Regions from separate parts of the Noviherbaspirillum saxi genome, predicted to be linked through region 3. Evidence: predicted binding sites of a transcription regulator. Region 3 holds the regulator's gene; each other region holds the start of a gene.

Region 1 (4,266 bases), 160 kb from region 3:
GTGCAATCTCGATCGGCGTGGGAGGAATCGCCGCGCGGCCGCGTTCATGCTCCAGCTGCAGGACAAAGCGGGACACGGCAAGCTGCTGAGTCACCAGCCAGCCTGTCAGTTGCAGCAGCAGGCGATGCGCGGCGAACAATACGGCTTCCGCATGTTCGATCCGATCGGGTAGCTCGAGTTTTGCGGAAAAGCTTTTCGGCGCCTGTATCCAGTCAAACAGTTCCGGCGCCTGTCCGTAGGCACGGTCGAGCGCATCCAGCACGCTCTTGTCGCAACGCCGTTGCAGTCCTGCGCGCGGCAGCTTGCGCAAATCGGCGAAGCTGCGGCAGCCGATGCCATCCAGCCACTCGAGATAAGGCCATGTCTGCGGCAGCAGGGTGCAGGGCAGGGTATCGAGGCGGCGCGTCATGCTTTCCATGCATACCACACGGCGATGTGCGGGAAGCTCTTTCCGCTCCCGGCAGGCCAGCAGCCAGGCGCCTTGCGCGGTTGGCGCCATGCCCAGTTGCGGCGTCAAGCCAAGTATGCCAACGCTATGGCGCACCAGCCGGCATAGCGCCCGTCTTCCTCCGAATGCGCGCAGACTGGCTGTCACATCGAGCAGCAAACTGCCTCGTTCTCCCAGGGCCACTTCCGGCGTGTATTGCAGCAGGGCGAGAGTAATGCCGTCGAGTACTTCCCGCTCCCGCAAGTGATCGCGTTCATGCAGAGTCGCACTAGGGCACATGGCCTGCGCACCCGCGCGCCGCATGCCGATGCATATTCCGCCGCGGTGAGCTTGCGGACTAGCAGCGATGACACGCTCCCGCTCCACGATCACATGTTCTCCGGGAAGGCTCCAGCGCGGCCTGATGGCTTCGAGCGGTAATAGCGGCAGATGCAGGGCTATCCATGAGCGCATTGGAGGATCCGCCACCGTTCAATTGACGGAACAGGCTTGCGGCCCGGTCATGGCGGTATTGATGCTTTGGTCGCTGATGTGCGCAACAGCCTCCCTTGTCGGTACGGGGTTGGAGATTGGTGCTGCGGACCGCGAAGCTGGCAGGAAAACGGAGGATGGCATGTCATCCATCGGCACATGGAGCGGGTCGTCGCGCCGCGGACCGCGCCGTTTCACGATATCGACCTGGATGCCGCCGTACGTCGGTCGCAGCGCCAGCCGTAATGATGCAGGCGAGGCATCCTGGGTGCAGGCCAAGGGGCGCATCATCCAGAACAGGGTTTCGGTTCCTTGGGCCGCAAGATGCAGGCGACGCAGGGATTCGGTGCGGACGTGCGACTGCCATAACAGCAATGCGCCGCAACTTCCATTGCGCAAAACTTGTTCTGCGCTCCACAAGGCATCGGCGCTACGTGTGGTTTTTATCCATACGAGACTGTCGACCGGCAGACCCCATGCGGTCCATGCCGCAATCTGCGGCATGTAAGGCGGCTGTACCAGCGCAATGCGGCGCTTGCGGGCGATGGCCTGGAAAGCGGGACGCAGCAGGCGCATTTCGCCTATGCCCGGTTGCTGCATCAGCAATTCAATCAATGTCGCACTTGGCCAGCCGCCGTTCGGCAGTTCTTGATCCAGTAGCGGATGACCGGTGGAGATGACTGCCGCCTGATAAGAACCCATCTGGTCGGCTCGCCATACGGCAGGGGGCAGGGCAGAGGATTCATTTGAATTGGGTATGGCGGAAACTAATGCGGACATCCGGACCTCCTAATATTCTTTTCTGTGATGCTGGACATCAATTTGTACTGTATAAATATACAGTACATTCAAACGAATGCTTAGTCAGATTCGTCATGTGATGGATCTGTCTTTATAATTTTTAAAAGCTTTATTTGCCTTTCATGCAAGCTCGTGTCACTTCAGTCGGCCTGTTGATCAAACCCAATCCCGCCGACACGTTCGAATATCCGCATCACATTGACCGCGCCAGTCTGGATGCCTTGCCATCGAAGCCAGGCATTTACATTTTTCGCGACACGCAGAATCGTCCTCTCTATATCGGCAAGAGCGTCAATATCCGGGCCAGGGTGTTATCCCATCTGCGCACCCCGGAAGAGGCACGCATGCTTCAGCAGAGCAGTCATGTCGAATTCCGGCGTACGGCCGGCGATATCGGCGCGCTTTTGCTGGAGTCTCGCCTGATCAAGGAATTGCAGCCGCTGCATAACAAGAAACTGCGCCGCACGCGCGAGATGTGCACTTTACGGCTGGGACCTGGCGTGAAATCGGCGCCGGAGATTGTCTATGCGCGTGACCATGACTTTGCCCGTACGGCGGGCCTGTACGGTTTGTTCGCCACTCGCAAGGCGGCGCAGGAAAAACTGCGCGAGATCGTGGAAATGCAGATGCTGTGCCCGGCCCTGACCGGGCTGGAAAGCACCATCCGGGGACGTGCCTGTTTCGCCCGGCAGATTTCGCGTTGCCTGGGTGCCTGCATCGGTGCAGAACCCATGCAGGAACATTACCGCAGGCTCAAGGCCGCGTTGAACGACATGCGCATCATGGTCTGGCCGTATGAGGGAGCAATGGGCATTGTTGAAGAATGCGACGGCTGGAAGCAGACCCATGTTATCGATCACTGGTTTTATCTTGGATCGATTGATCATGTCGCCGGCTCACCGCCTATCAAGCGGGCGGCAAGGAAGGACTTTGATGTGGATACCTACAAGATTCTGGTAAAGCCGATACTGCGCGGAGAATTGCGAATCGAGGCAGTGGAAATCTGAATTTGTAAAACCTGAAGCCGCAAAATAAATTCAATGCATGGCCTTTAAAACAACAAGCCGTGTTCCGGCATTTAACCGGAACACGGCTTGTTCATGTTGAAAGCCGCTTGTGCTGAAGCTTATTTCGAACCGCTGGCAGAGCCGCCTGCCCCTCCCGAAGGCGTAGTTGCGCTGCCGGTGGCGCCAGTCGTGTCGGTGGAACCTGCGCTGCCGGTAGTGCCTGTGCCTCCGCTGCTGCCAGGGGTGCTGGCGCTGGGTGTGCTGCCTGTTGCGCCTGTAGCGCCGGTACTGCCGCCGGCTGATGAGGTATCACCTGTGGTTCCTGCAGCGCTGCCACTGGCACTCGGTGTACTTCCTGTGGTACCAGCCGCACCAGCATCCGTACCGCTACTGCTGCTGGAGGTGCTGCCCGTGCCGCCAGTGGTGCCGGTTGTTCCACCAGCTGTGCTACCGGTGGTTCCGGTACTGGCAGGAGCTCCAGCGCTGCTGGTGCTGCTGCTGCCACCGGTGCCAGCTGTGCCGGCGTCTTTTTTGTCGCAGGCGCCCAAAGTCAACGTGGCGACAAGCGCCGCGAGCAATACTGAATATTTCATGCTGGTTCCTCTCAAGAAAATATAGTTGTAGATCAGTACACAGCCTTTTGGAGAAATTTGTCTGGCTTAAGTGCCAGCCATGGTTTTGATAAATATCAATCGAGATATGTTTTATTCAATAAGCATGAGGCAATTTTTGAGATGGGAACACCTTAAAACAGGATAATGTATTGCCCTAAAACAATTATTTTTCCGTACGAATATAATCCGCCGCTTGCGCTCGTTATTGTTGCATTGGACATCTTTCGATATATGCCTTGCTGATTCAAGAAAAAGAATGTTCGATTCTCTGCGTCGTCATTACGCTGGTGCTTGGTCTGGTGCTGCTCAACCGCGTCGTGCGCGACCTGCGCCAGCTCACGATGGCGGCAAAAAAGGTCGGCGATGGCGAGCCTCTGCCATCGCTCAATATCCAACGTCGCGATGAGATCGGTCAGCTTGCCATATCGTTCAGCGAGATGGAACATAACCTGCGCATCGACAAGCTCACCGCAGTCTTCAATCGCGCCTCGCTGAGCGCAAATCGGCGCATTGCGCCGGCAGCTCGCACAGCGCCATAGCGAGCGTCCCCGCTTCGCGCTGCTGTTTATCGACCTGGACCATTTCAAGTCAATCAACGATCGGTATGGTCATGGCGCCGGAGACAAGGTGCTGACGGCCGTCGCCTCACGGCTGAAAGAATCCGTGCGCATCACCGACGTGGTAGCGACGCGCTCCCAGCCACTCAAACCAGTGTCACATAGTCCCGCAGGAAGGTCTTGGTCTGTTTGTCCGGGAAGACGATGATCACTTTGTCGCCATTGGCAGATACGACACGTCCCTCCCCATATTTCGGTACCTTGACCGTTGAACCTGCGTCCGGCGCAGGCGCCTTGTCGTTGCGCACCACAGGCGGTGCGTGGTCGCGCACATGCGCGGGCGTCAGGGCGTGCTCCGGCGGAGCAAG
Region 2 (4,266 bases), 380 kb from region 3:
GGCAGGAGCTTCCCATGCTGATTGACTTTTTCTTTACCCTCAAGGATGCCAAGATTCCGGTCTCGATCAAGGAATTCCTGATCCTGCTCGAAGCCATGCAAGAGAATGTGATCAGTCCTTCGCTGGACGATTTCTATTTTCTGTCGCGTACCACGCTGGTCAAGGACGAGGCGCACTACGACAAGTTCGACAAGGCATTCGGACTATACTTCCGCGGCATCGACGCGATCTTTGAAAAGCATCCTGAAATCCCGCTCGAATGGCTGCAGAAGCGCATGGAGCGCGAACTCACGCCGGAGCAGAAAGCCGCCATCGAGAAGTTCGGCTACGACAAGCTGATGGACCGGCTGAAGGAATTGCTGAAGGAACAAAAGGAACGCCACGAAGGCGGCAGCAAATGGATCGGTACCGGCGGCACTTCGCCGTTCGGCAACGGCGGCCAGAATCCGGAAGGCATACGGATCGGCGGCGAAGGCGGCAACCGTTCGGCGGTCAAAGTGTGGGAAGCGCGCGCCTATCGCGACTACGACGACGAACGCGAACTGGGCACACGCAATATCAAGGTGGCGCTGCGTCGCCTGCGCAAGTTCGCGCGCGAAGGTGCCGAGGAAGAGCTTGCGCTCGACGATACGATTCGCGCTACCGCCAACAATGCCGGCTACCTCGATATCAAGATGCAGCCCGAGCGCAAGAACAATATCAAGGTGCTGATGCTGCTGGATGTCGGCGGCACCATGGACGACCACATCGCCCGTACCGAGGAATTGTTTTCTGCCGCGAAGACGGAATTCAAGAACATGGAATTTTTTTACTTCCATAACTGCGTGTACGACTACCTGTGGAAGAACAACCGGCGTCGGCATGCGGAACGCTTTCCGACCTGGGATATCCTGCGCAAGTACACGCCGGATACCAAGCTGATTTTCGTTGGCGACGCGACCATGAGCCCGTATGAGATCCTGCAGCCGGGCGGCTCGGTCGAATACAACAACGAAGAAGCGGGCGCCGAATGGCTGCAGCGATTCACCAGCACCTTCCCGAAATTCATCTGGCTCAATCCGGAGCCGGAAGGCTTGTGGCAATACCGGCAATCGATCTCGGTCATCCGGCAGTTGATGAACAACCGGATGTTCCCGGTCACGATCGAAGGCCTGGAGCGTGGAATGCGGCTGTTGAGCAAGTAACTGTGCCCGAGCCGGCAGTTTGTCAGCGGCCCCGGGGCAGGAATTTCTTCAGTACGGTGATCAGGTGATGGCTGGCCAGCGGCTTGTTCAGAAAACCTTCGATGCCGACGTAGCGCGCCTGCTCCGCGTCGTATTCGAAGGGTTTGCTGACCAGAAGGATCACGCTGATCTTTACCGGGGAATTTTTTTCCTTGACCCCCCAGCACAAGCGATACGGATCCACGCCCGGGGTTGACGTATTGATCATCACGACGGCGATCGATTGCTTCTTGCACAGTTCCACTGCGCTCAATTCATCGCCGGCCCAGAGTACCGGCACTTGTTGGCGCGACAGCAGATCCGACAGGTAATCGCGGGAAGCCGTATTCTTGTCGACGATCAAGACGGCGCCGTCTTCCGGGATTTTTGCGCGCATTTTTTCGTATTCGGCCGGGACGGTCAGGTCGATATCGAGACGATGGCGACGACGCCGTTCCGGCACGATCACGATGTCGGACGCTTCCAGACGGGAAAGCGCATCGGCCCGTTTTTCAACCAACTCATCCAAGGCGGCAAACAGTACATTCCAGACAATTGGGTGGGGAATGCGCGGATGCGAAAGATCGATTTGTGGATTGCCGACCAGCAACGCCGGCCGCACTTCGCTGGCACGCAGATCAGCGAGCGTAATCATGGCCTTCAGTTGATCCGCATTGACCACATACATGTCAGGATCCTGAAGATTGTCTTCCGCGAGACGAAAATAGCCGTATCCTTTTCCCTCCTGCCTGCCGAACGCAAGGTCGAAACTGCCGGTTTCCTCATCGGAAAAGCCGATCAAGCGCACTGCAAAGGGAAAAATGGAATTCGACATGGCATGTCATTCTATAAATATTTCATGTCGTAGTACTACTGAAATTTCTTACAGGAATGAAAAAGTTCAATACCTGGCTGACTGCAACCCGCGCCAACGTTAATGACGGCAGCCATGGGCTGTAGTTCCAATGTTGCAAATCTTTGGTTTATCCCCAAGATAGCCTTGGTCAGACACAGCGACACCTGTACACTTATACAGCTTTTTGTCTATGCCGTTTCGGGCTGAGCAGGTCGAACTGAATTGGCTCTAGATTGGCTCTAGAATGCTGGGACTTATGTTTAAATACATTCCCTCCGGAAATAATCGTATCTTTGGCGTTTTCACTTGAATGGCAACTAAAAAATCCTCTGCCTCCGATTACAGCGAATCATCAATCCGGGTCCTGAAGGGCCTTGAACCGGTGAAGCAGCGGCCGGGCATGTACACCCGCACCGAAAATCCGTTGCACATCATCCAGGAAGTCATCGACAACGCCTCCGACGAAGCGCTCGGCGGCCATGGCAAGAATATCGTCGTCACCCTCAACACCGACGGCAGCGTCAGCGTGGAAGACGATGGACGCGGTATCCCGGTCGGCCCGCATCCCGAAGAGAAGGTACCCACCGTTGAGATCGTCTTCACCCGCCTGCATGCGGGCGGCAAGTTCGACAAGGGTTCCGGCGGCGCATACTCGTTCTCCGGCGGCCTGCATGGGGTCGGCGTGTCAGTCACCAATGCGCTGTCGTCACGACTGGAAATCATGGTCTGGCGCGAGGGCGGCTTGCACCAGCTGACGTTCGCCGATGGCGACGTGGTACAGAAACTGAAATCGCGCCCGCTGGCCAAGGATGAAAAGAAATCCGGCACCCGCGTCACCGTCTGGCCGAACCCCAAATATTTTGACTCCGCCATCATTCCGGCCGCTGAACTGCAGCGCCTGTTGCGCTCGAAAGCGGTGCTGCTGCCCGGCGTGAAAGTCACGCTGATCAACGCAAAGAACAGCGACACGCAAACCTGGCAGTACGACCAGGGCTTGCGCGGCTATCTGATCGAATCGCTGGCCCAGGCTTCGCATGCGGAGCCGCTGATCCCGCTGTTCGAAGGCCAGCAGTATGCGGGCGCCGACGCGGAAGGCTTTGCCGAAGGCGAAGGCGCGGCCTGGGTCGTTGCCTGGACTGAAGACGGCAATGTGGTGCGCGAATCCTACGTAAACCTGATTCCGACACCGGCCGGCGGCACCCATGAAGCCGGCCTGCGCGACGGCTTGTTCGGCGCGGTGAAGAGCTTCGTCGAAATGCATTCGCTGCTGCCCAAGGGCGTGAAGCTGCTGCCCGAAGACGTGTTCGCACGCGTTTCCTTTGTGCTGTCGGCCAAGGTGCTCGATCCGCAGTTCCAGGGCCAGATCAAGGAAAGACTGAATTCGCGCGATGCCGTGCGCCTGGTCTCGACCTATACCAAGCCGGCGCTGGAGCTATGGCTGAATCACCATGTCGACTATGGCAAGAAACTGGCCGACCTGGTCATCAAGCAAGCCCAGTCGCGCCTGCGTTCGGCGCAAAAGGTCGAGAAAAAGAAATCCTCTGGCGTGGCGGTATTGCCCGGCAAACTGACCGACTGCGAATCGGACGATGTCTCGCGCAACGAAATCTTCCTGGTCGAGGGCGACTCGGCCGGCGGTTCCGCCAAGATGGGACGCGACAAGGAATTTCAGGCCATCTTGCCCTTGCGCGGCAAGGTCCTCAATTCCTGGGAAACCGAACGCGACCGCCTCTTTGCCAATAATGAAATTCACGACATCGCGGTGGCGATCGGTGTCGACCCGCATGGGGCGAACGACACACCCGACCTGAGCGGCCTGCGCTACGGCAAGATCTGCATCCTGTCCGATGCGGACGTCGACGGCTCGCACATCCAGGTTCTGCTGCTGACGTTGTTCTTCAAGCATTTCCCGCAACTGATCGCACGCGGCCATATCTGTGTCGCACGGCCTCCGCTCTATCGTGTCGATGCGCCGGCGCGCGGCAAGAAACTGGCGCAGAAACTGTATGCACTGGACGACGGCGAACTGGAAGCGATCGAAGACAAGCTGCGCAAGGATGGCGTGAAGGATGGCGGATGGAGCATTTCGCGCTTCAAAGGCCTGGGCGAAATGAATGCCGAGCAATTGTGGGAAACCACGATGAACCCGGATACCCGGCGTCTGCTGCCCGTTGCGTTGGGCGACTTCGACCTTGCTGCATCGGAATC
Region 3 (4,266 bases):
AACATCTGCATGTATTCGTCCAGACCTGCGCCCTCGCGGAATGGAAAGCCTGTGCCGATCAAGGCATCAGCCATCTTGTCACGACGACCGACGCGGATTCGCTTTTCATTGAGATAGGCACCGGCGCCTTTGCTAGCGGTGAACAGGTCGTTACGGTTAGGATCGTATACAACCGCCTGGGTGATCTGGCCGCGCTGCTGAAGCGCGATCGATACGCAGTATTGCGGAAAGCCGTGGATGAAGTTGGTGGTGCCGTCGATAGGATCGATGATCCAGACATTGTCGTTTTCGTCATGCAGGTTTTGTGACGGACCGGATTCCTCGGCAAGAATGGCGTGGTCGGGATAGGCGGTTTTTAACACCTCGATGATGGCCTGCTCGGCGGCTTGATCGACTTCCGTCACGAAATCGTTATGGCCTTTCTCGGTGACCTTGATGCGGTCGATGTCGAAAGAGGCCCTGTTGATGATCGAAGCGGCGCGGCGGGCAGCCTTTACCGCCGTATTGAGCATGGGATGCATAGAGGTTCCGTTAGAATTGCGGTACCGCCGCCTACCGCGTCCGGAACCACATTGAAGAATTAATGAGCGATGCGGTCGTTCGTGCATTGAAAAATTCACGCGCCGCGTAAGGTCGCTATTTTAAATGAACCAGCCACAAACCAACACTTCTCTTTTCGGCCGCCTTCGTTTTGTACTGGTCGATACCAGTCATCCTGGCAATATAGGTGCCGTCGCGCGCGCCATGAAAACCATGGGTTTTTCGCAACTTGTGCTGGTCAATCCGCGCTTTCCGGATGCCTTGCAACAGGAAGAAGCGATCGCCTTCGCCAGCGGTGCGCAAGATGTTCTTGCCGCAGCGAAAGTCGTTGATACAATTGAAGAAGCGCTACTAGGGTGTAACTTCGCTGCTGCCTTGAGTGCGCGACTGCGCGAGTATTCGCCGCCGGTGATGACGCCACGGACATTGGCGTCTGCTTTGTACGGTGATGTGACACTCAACGCGGCATTGGTTTTTGGCAGCGAGCGCTATGGATTGCCGAATCAGATCATCGAGAAATGCAATGTCTTGATCAATATCCCCGCCAATCCTGATTATTCTTCCTTGAATCTTGCGCAGGCAGTACAAATTCTTGCATATGAGGCCAGGCAAGCACAGGGCGGCGACAATGTTGCCCAATCGGTAATCGGATTTCAAGGAGATCCCGCCAGCATGGCGCAGATCGACGGCATGTACGCACACCTGGAAGAAGCCTTGGTGGCGGTTGAATTTCTCGATCCGACTAATCCAAAGAAGCTCATGTCTCGTCTGCGAAGGTTATTTTCGCGCACTCAACTCGAGACCGAGGAAGTGAATATCGTGAGAGGAATTGCACGTCACGTGCTCGCCAAGGTAACAAAGCTATCTAAATAAATAACTTGCTAACCTGCGGACCCGACATGGGCCAAGAAGGCAAGGCATATTAAATTAAATACCTGATGGCAACCTAAATTGCAATCAGGTATAGTTCGCAATCATTGAATGTTCAAGCCCAAGCTCGGAGCAGGCCAACAGCCAAACCTTCCAAAGCAAAATTTTCCTGGCTGGAATCGACACGGATCGGTTCGAAATCCGGATTCTCGGGCAGCAGCTCAATGACGGAACCGCTTTTCTTGTAACGTTTAACCGTTACTTCATCGCCAAGGCGGGCCACCACAATTTGTCCATTTTTTGCGCTGTCGACTTTTTTCACCGCAAGTAGATCGCCGTCCATAATGCCGGCATCGCGCATGGACAAACCGCGTACTTTGAGCAGGAAATCCGGTTTGGCCGAAAACAGAGAAGGATCGACGCTGTAGCTTGCCTCGATATGCTCCTGAGCAAGTATAGGCGAACCTGCGGCCACGCGTCCGACCAGTGGAAGACTAAGCTGCATCAGCGAGGGATGTGGAAGCGGCATTTGGCGTCCACCAAATAGGCTTGTCGTTTCTCCATGGATGTCCCGCAGGCGAATTCCCCGTGAGGTACCAGGCGAAATTTCTATTGCCCCCTTGCGTGCCAGCGCCTGTAGATGTTCCTCTGCAGCATTGGCGGATTTGAAGCCCAATTCAGTGGCAATTTCGGCTCGGGTAGGGGGGAAGCCGGTATTTTCGATCGCCTCCCTAATCAGGTTCAGGATCTGTTCCTGGCGTGCAGTGAGTTTAAGCATGTTCGCAATCGAGGAATCTGGCAAAGAGAAAGGCATATTGACTGAAGATCATCTTTCAGCGTTAGCGCTTCCTTAAGCCATGCTGTTGATATAGACAGGCTGTATTTTTATACAGCCCTTAAATGATTGCAAGGGAAGTTTTGCGATTTTTACGCGCGCGCCAAGTGATCAGCATTAAGCGCTTGAAATGATTGAGTTTTACCTGTTCGCAGGTTATGATAGCGGGCTTTCCTCTTCCCACACTCGTCTTGACGCCGAGGTGGGCGATTTTTAAATCCGTCCAAAAGGAGATTACATGCGTCATTATGAAATCGTATTTATTGTCCATCCCGATCAAAGCGAGCAGGTTCCTGCAATGATCGAACGTTACAAGGGCATCGTAACTGCTCGTAACGGCAAAGTGCACCGCGTTGAAGACTGGGGTCGTCGCCAGATGGCTTACATGATCCAGAAGTTGGCCAAGGCCCACTATGTCTGCATGAACATCGAGTGCGACAATGAAACTCTGGCTGAAATCGAAACCGGCTTCAAGTTTAACGATGCTGTCCTGCGCCACCTGACTGTCAAGATGAAGAAGGCTGAAACTGCGCCGTCGCCGATGATGAAGGCTGTGCAGAAGGAAGATGCTGCGAAGACTCAGCGTTCCGAAGCAGCCGCTGCGTAATTCTGTCAGTCGAGGAGAGTGAACCAGCTACGCCTGATAGCGGCCATTGCCGAGCGCGAAGTGTTGCGCTACACGCCGGCGGGCATACCGATCGTGTCGGCAAAATTGCTGCACGCCTCCGGACAGGTGGAAGCGGGTCTCCCGCGCCAGGTTGAGTTTGAAATTTCTGCGGTTGCCGCAGGTGAAATTTCAGGAAGGCTTAACAAGGCGGAGCTAGGTGAGACCATGGTATTCACTGGTTTCCTCGCACGTAAGAATCGCAATAGCAAAGGCCTCGTATTCCATATCACGGATTTCGAAGCTTATTCACCAGATCACTAGATACAGTACAGGAGCCAAACATGGCATTCGGTAAAAAATTCGATAAAAGCAAACTCAAGAACAAGCGTCAGCAGCAGAATCCTCTGTTCAAGCGCAAGAAATTCTGCCGCTTCACCGCCGCCGGCGTTGAGCAAGTTGACTATAAGGACGTGGACACCCTGAAGGATTTCGTTCAGGAAAATGGCAAGATCATGCCGGCACGTCTGACCGGTACAAAAGCACACTACCAGCGTCAAGTTGACACTGCGATCAAGCGCGCACGCTATCTCGCGTTGCTGCCTTACACCGATCTGCACAACGCCTAATTGACGACTGAAGAATAGGAGAAAAACATGCAAGTCATTCTGTTGGAAAAAGTCGTTAATCTCGGCAATATGGGTGAAGTCGTACGCGTGAAGGACGGTTACGCTCGTAACTTCCTGATTCCCCAGCGCAAGGCACGTCGTGCTACAGCTACTGCAGTTGCAGAATTTGAAGCAAAGCGTGCAGACCTGGAAAAAGCAGCTGGCGAAAAGCTGGCAGCAGCTCAGGCTCAAGGTGAAAAGCTGAACGGTACGACTGTTCGGATCGCTCAAAAGGCTGGCGTTGATGGCCGTCTGTTCGGTTCCGTAACCAATGCCGATATCGCTGCCGCGGTATCCAAGCAAGGTTTCCCGGTCGAGAAGGCGCAGATCCGCATGCCGCAAGGCCCACTGAAGGTCGTTGGCGATCACACTATCGCGGTCGCACTGCATACCGACGTCGTGGTCGACATCACGATTGCTGTGGTTGGCGAGCAAGCCTAAGCAGTTTTGGCATTCAATAAAAAAGCCGGCGCAAGCCGGCTTTTTTATTGCGCTCGTCCTCTTCGGCGTGCACTGCGTATGGCGCAGTCTTTGATGGCGTTTTATTTCATGGCGTCTCAGTCTGATTTATCGAAGGTTTTATCGAATAGGGGACTTATGCGTGCAGAGTTCGTCATGCGCTAATCAGGCATTTGTGATCATACGACATAGAAAACCCTTGAACTGTGTAACCTCCGCGTCAGTGAATCCTTTCAGGTGATGATTCAACGCATCAACGGTTACCTGAATCATCTGGTCTGCGATGTTCT

Evidence for each region. Region 3 encodes LexA, which represses DNA repair genes until DNA is damaged. Its sites were predicted from a motif close to ACTGTATNNNNATACAGT; they were not measured.
Region 1: imuA (translesion DNA synthesis-associated protein ImuA) is a predicted target of LexA. The motif match lies at 1,746-1,763, and genes of this name have one in related genera.
Region 2: D3871_RS05465 (DNA topoisomerase IV subunit B) is a predicted target of LexA. The motif match lies at 2,222-2,239, and genes of this name have one in related genera.

The regions. Positions count from the first base shown of each region.
Region 1 is NZ_QYUO01000001.1:1,669,194-1,673,459, forward strand. Features, by position in the region: gene D3871_RS07860 (Y-family DNA polymerase) at 1-901, opposite strand, end outside; gene imuA (translesion DNA synthesis-associated protein ImuA) at 920-1,699, opposite strand; gene D3871_RS07870 (endonuclease) at 1,843-2,727, shown strand; gene D3871_RS07875 (hypothetical protein) at 2,815-3,345, shown strand; gene D3871_RS07880 (HAMP domain-containing protein) at 3,578-3,880, shown strand; gene D3871_RS31620 (GGDEF domain-containing protein) at 3,852-4,106, shown strand; gene D3871_RS07890 (RecQ family ATP-dependent DNA helicase) at 4,045-4,266, opposite strand, start outside.
Region 2 is NZ_QYUO01000001.1:1,135,486-1,139,751, reverse strand. Features, by position in the region: gene D3871_RS05480 (GNAT family N-acetyltransferase) at 1-25, shown strand, start outside; gene D3871_RS05475 (vWA domain-containing protein) at 15-1,184, shown strand; gene D3871_RS05470 (response regulator) at 1,207-2,037, opposite strand; gene D3871_RS05465 (DNA topoisomerase IV subunit B) at 2,369-4,266, shown strand, end outside.
Region 3 is NZ_QYUO01000001.1:1,511,998-1,516,263, forward strand. Features, by position in the region: gene D3871_RS07105 (inositol monophosphatase family protein) at 1-521, opposite strand, end outside; gene D3871_RS07110 (RNA methyltransferase) at 646-1,413, shown strand; gene lexA (transcriptional repressor LexA) at 1,526-2,188, opposite strand; gene rpsF (30S ribosomal protein S6) at 2,484-2,852, shown strand; gene priB (primosomal replication protein N) at 2,871-3,173, shown strand; gene rpsR (30S ribosomal protein S18) at 3,194-3,478, shown strand; gene rplI (50S ribosomal protein L9) at 3,506-3,958, shown strand; gene D3871_RS07140 (MarR family winged helix-turn-helix transcriptional regulator) at 4,230-4,266, opposite strand, start outside.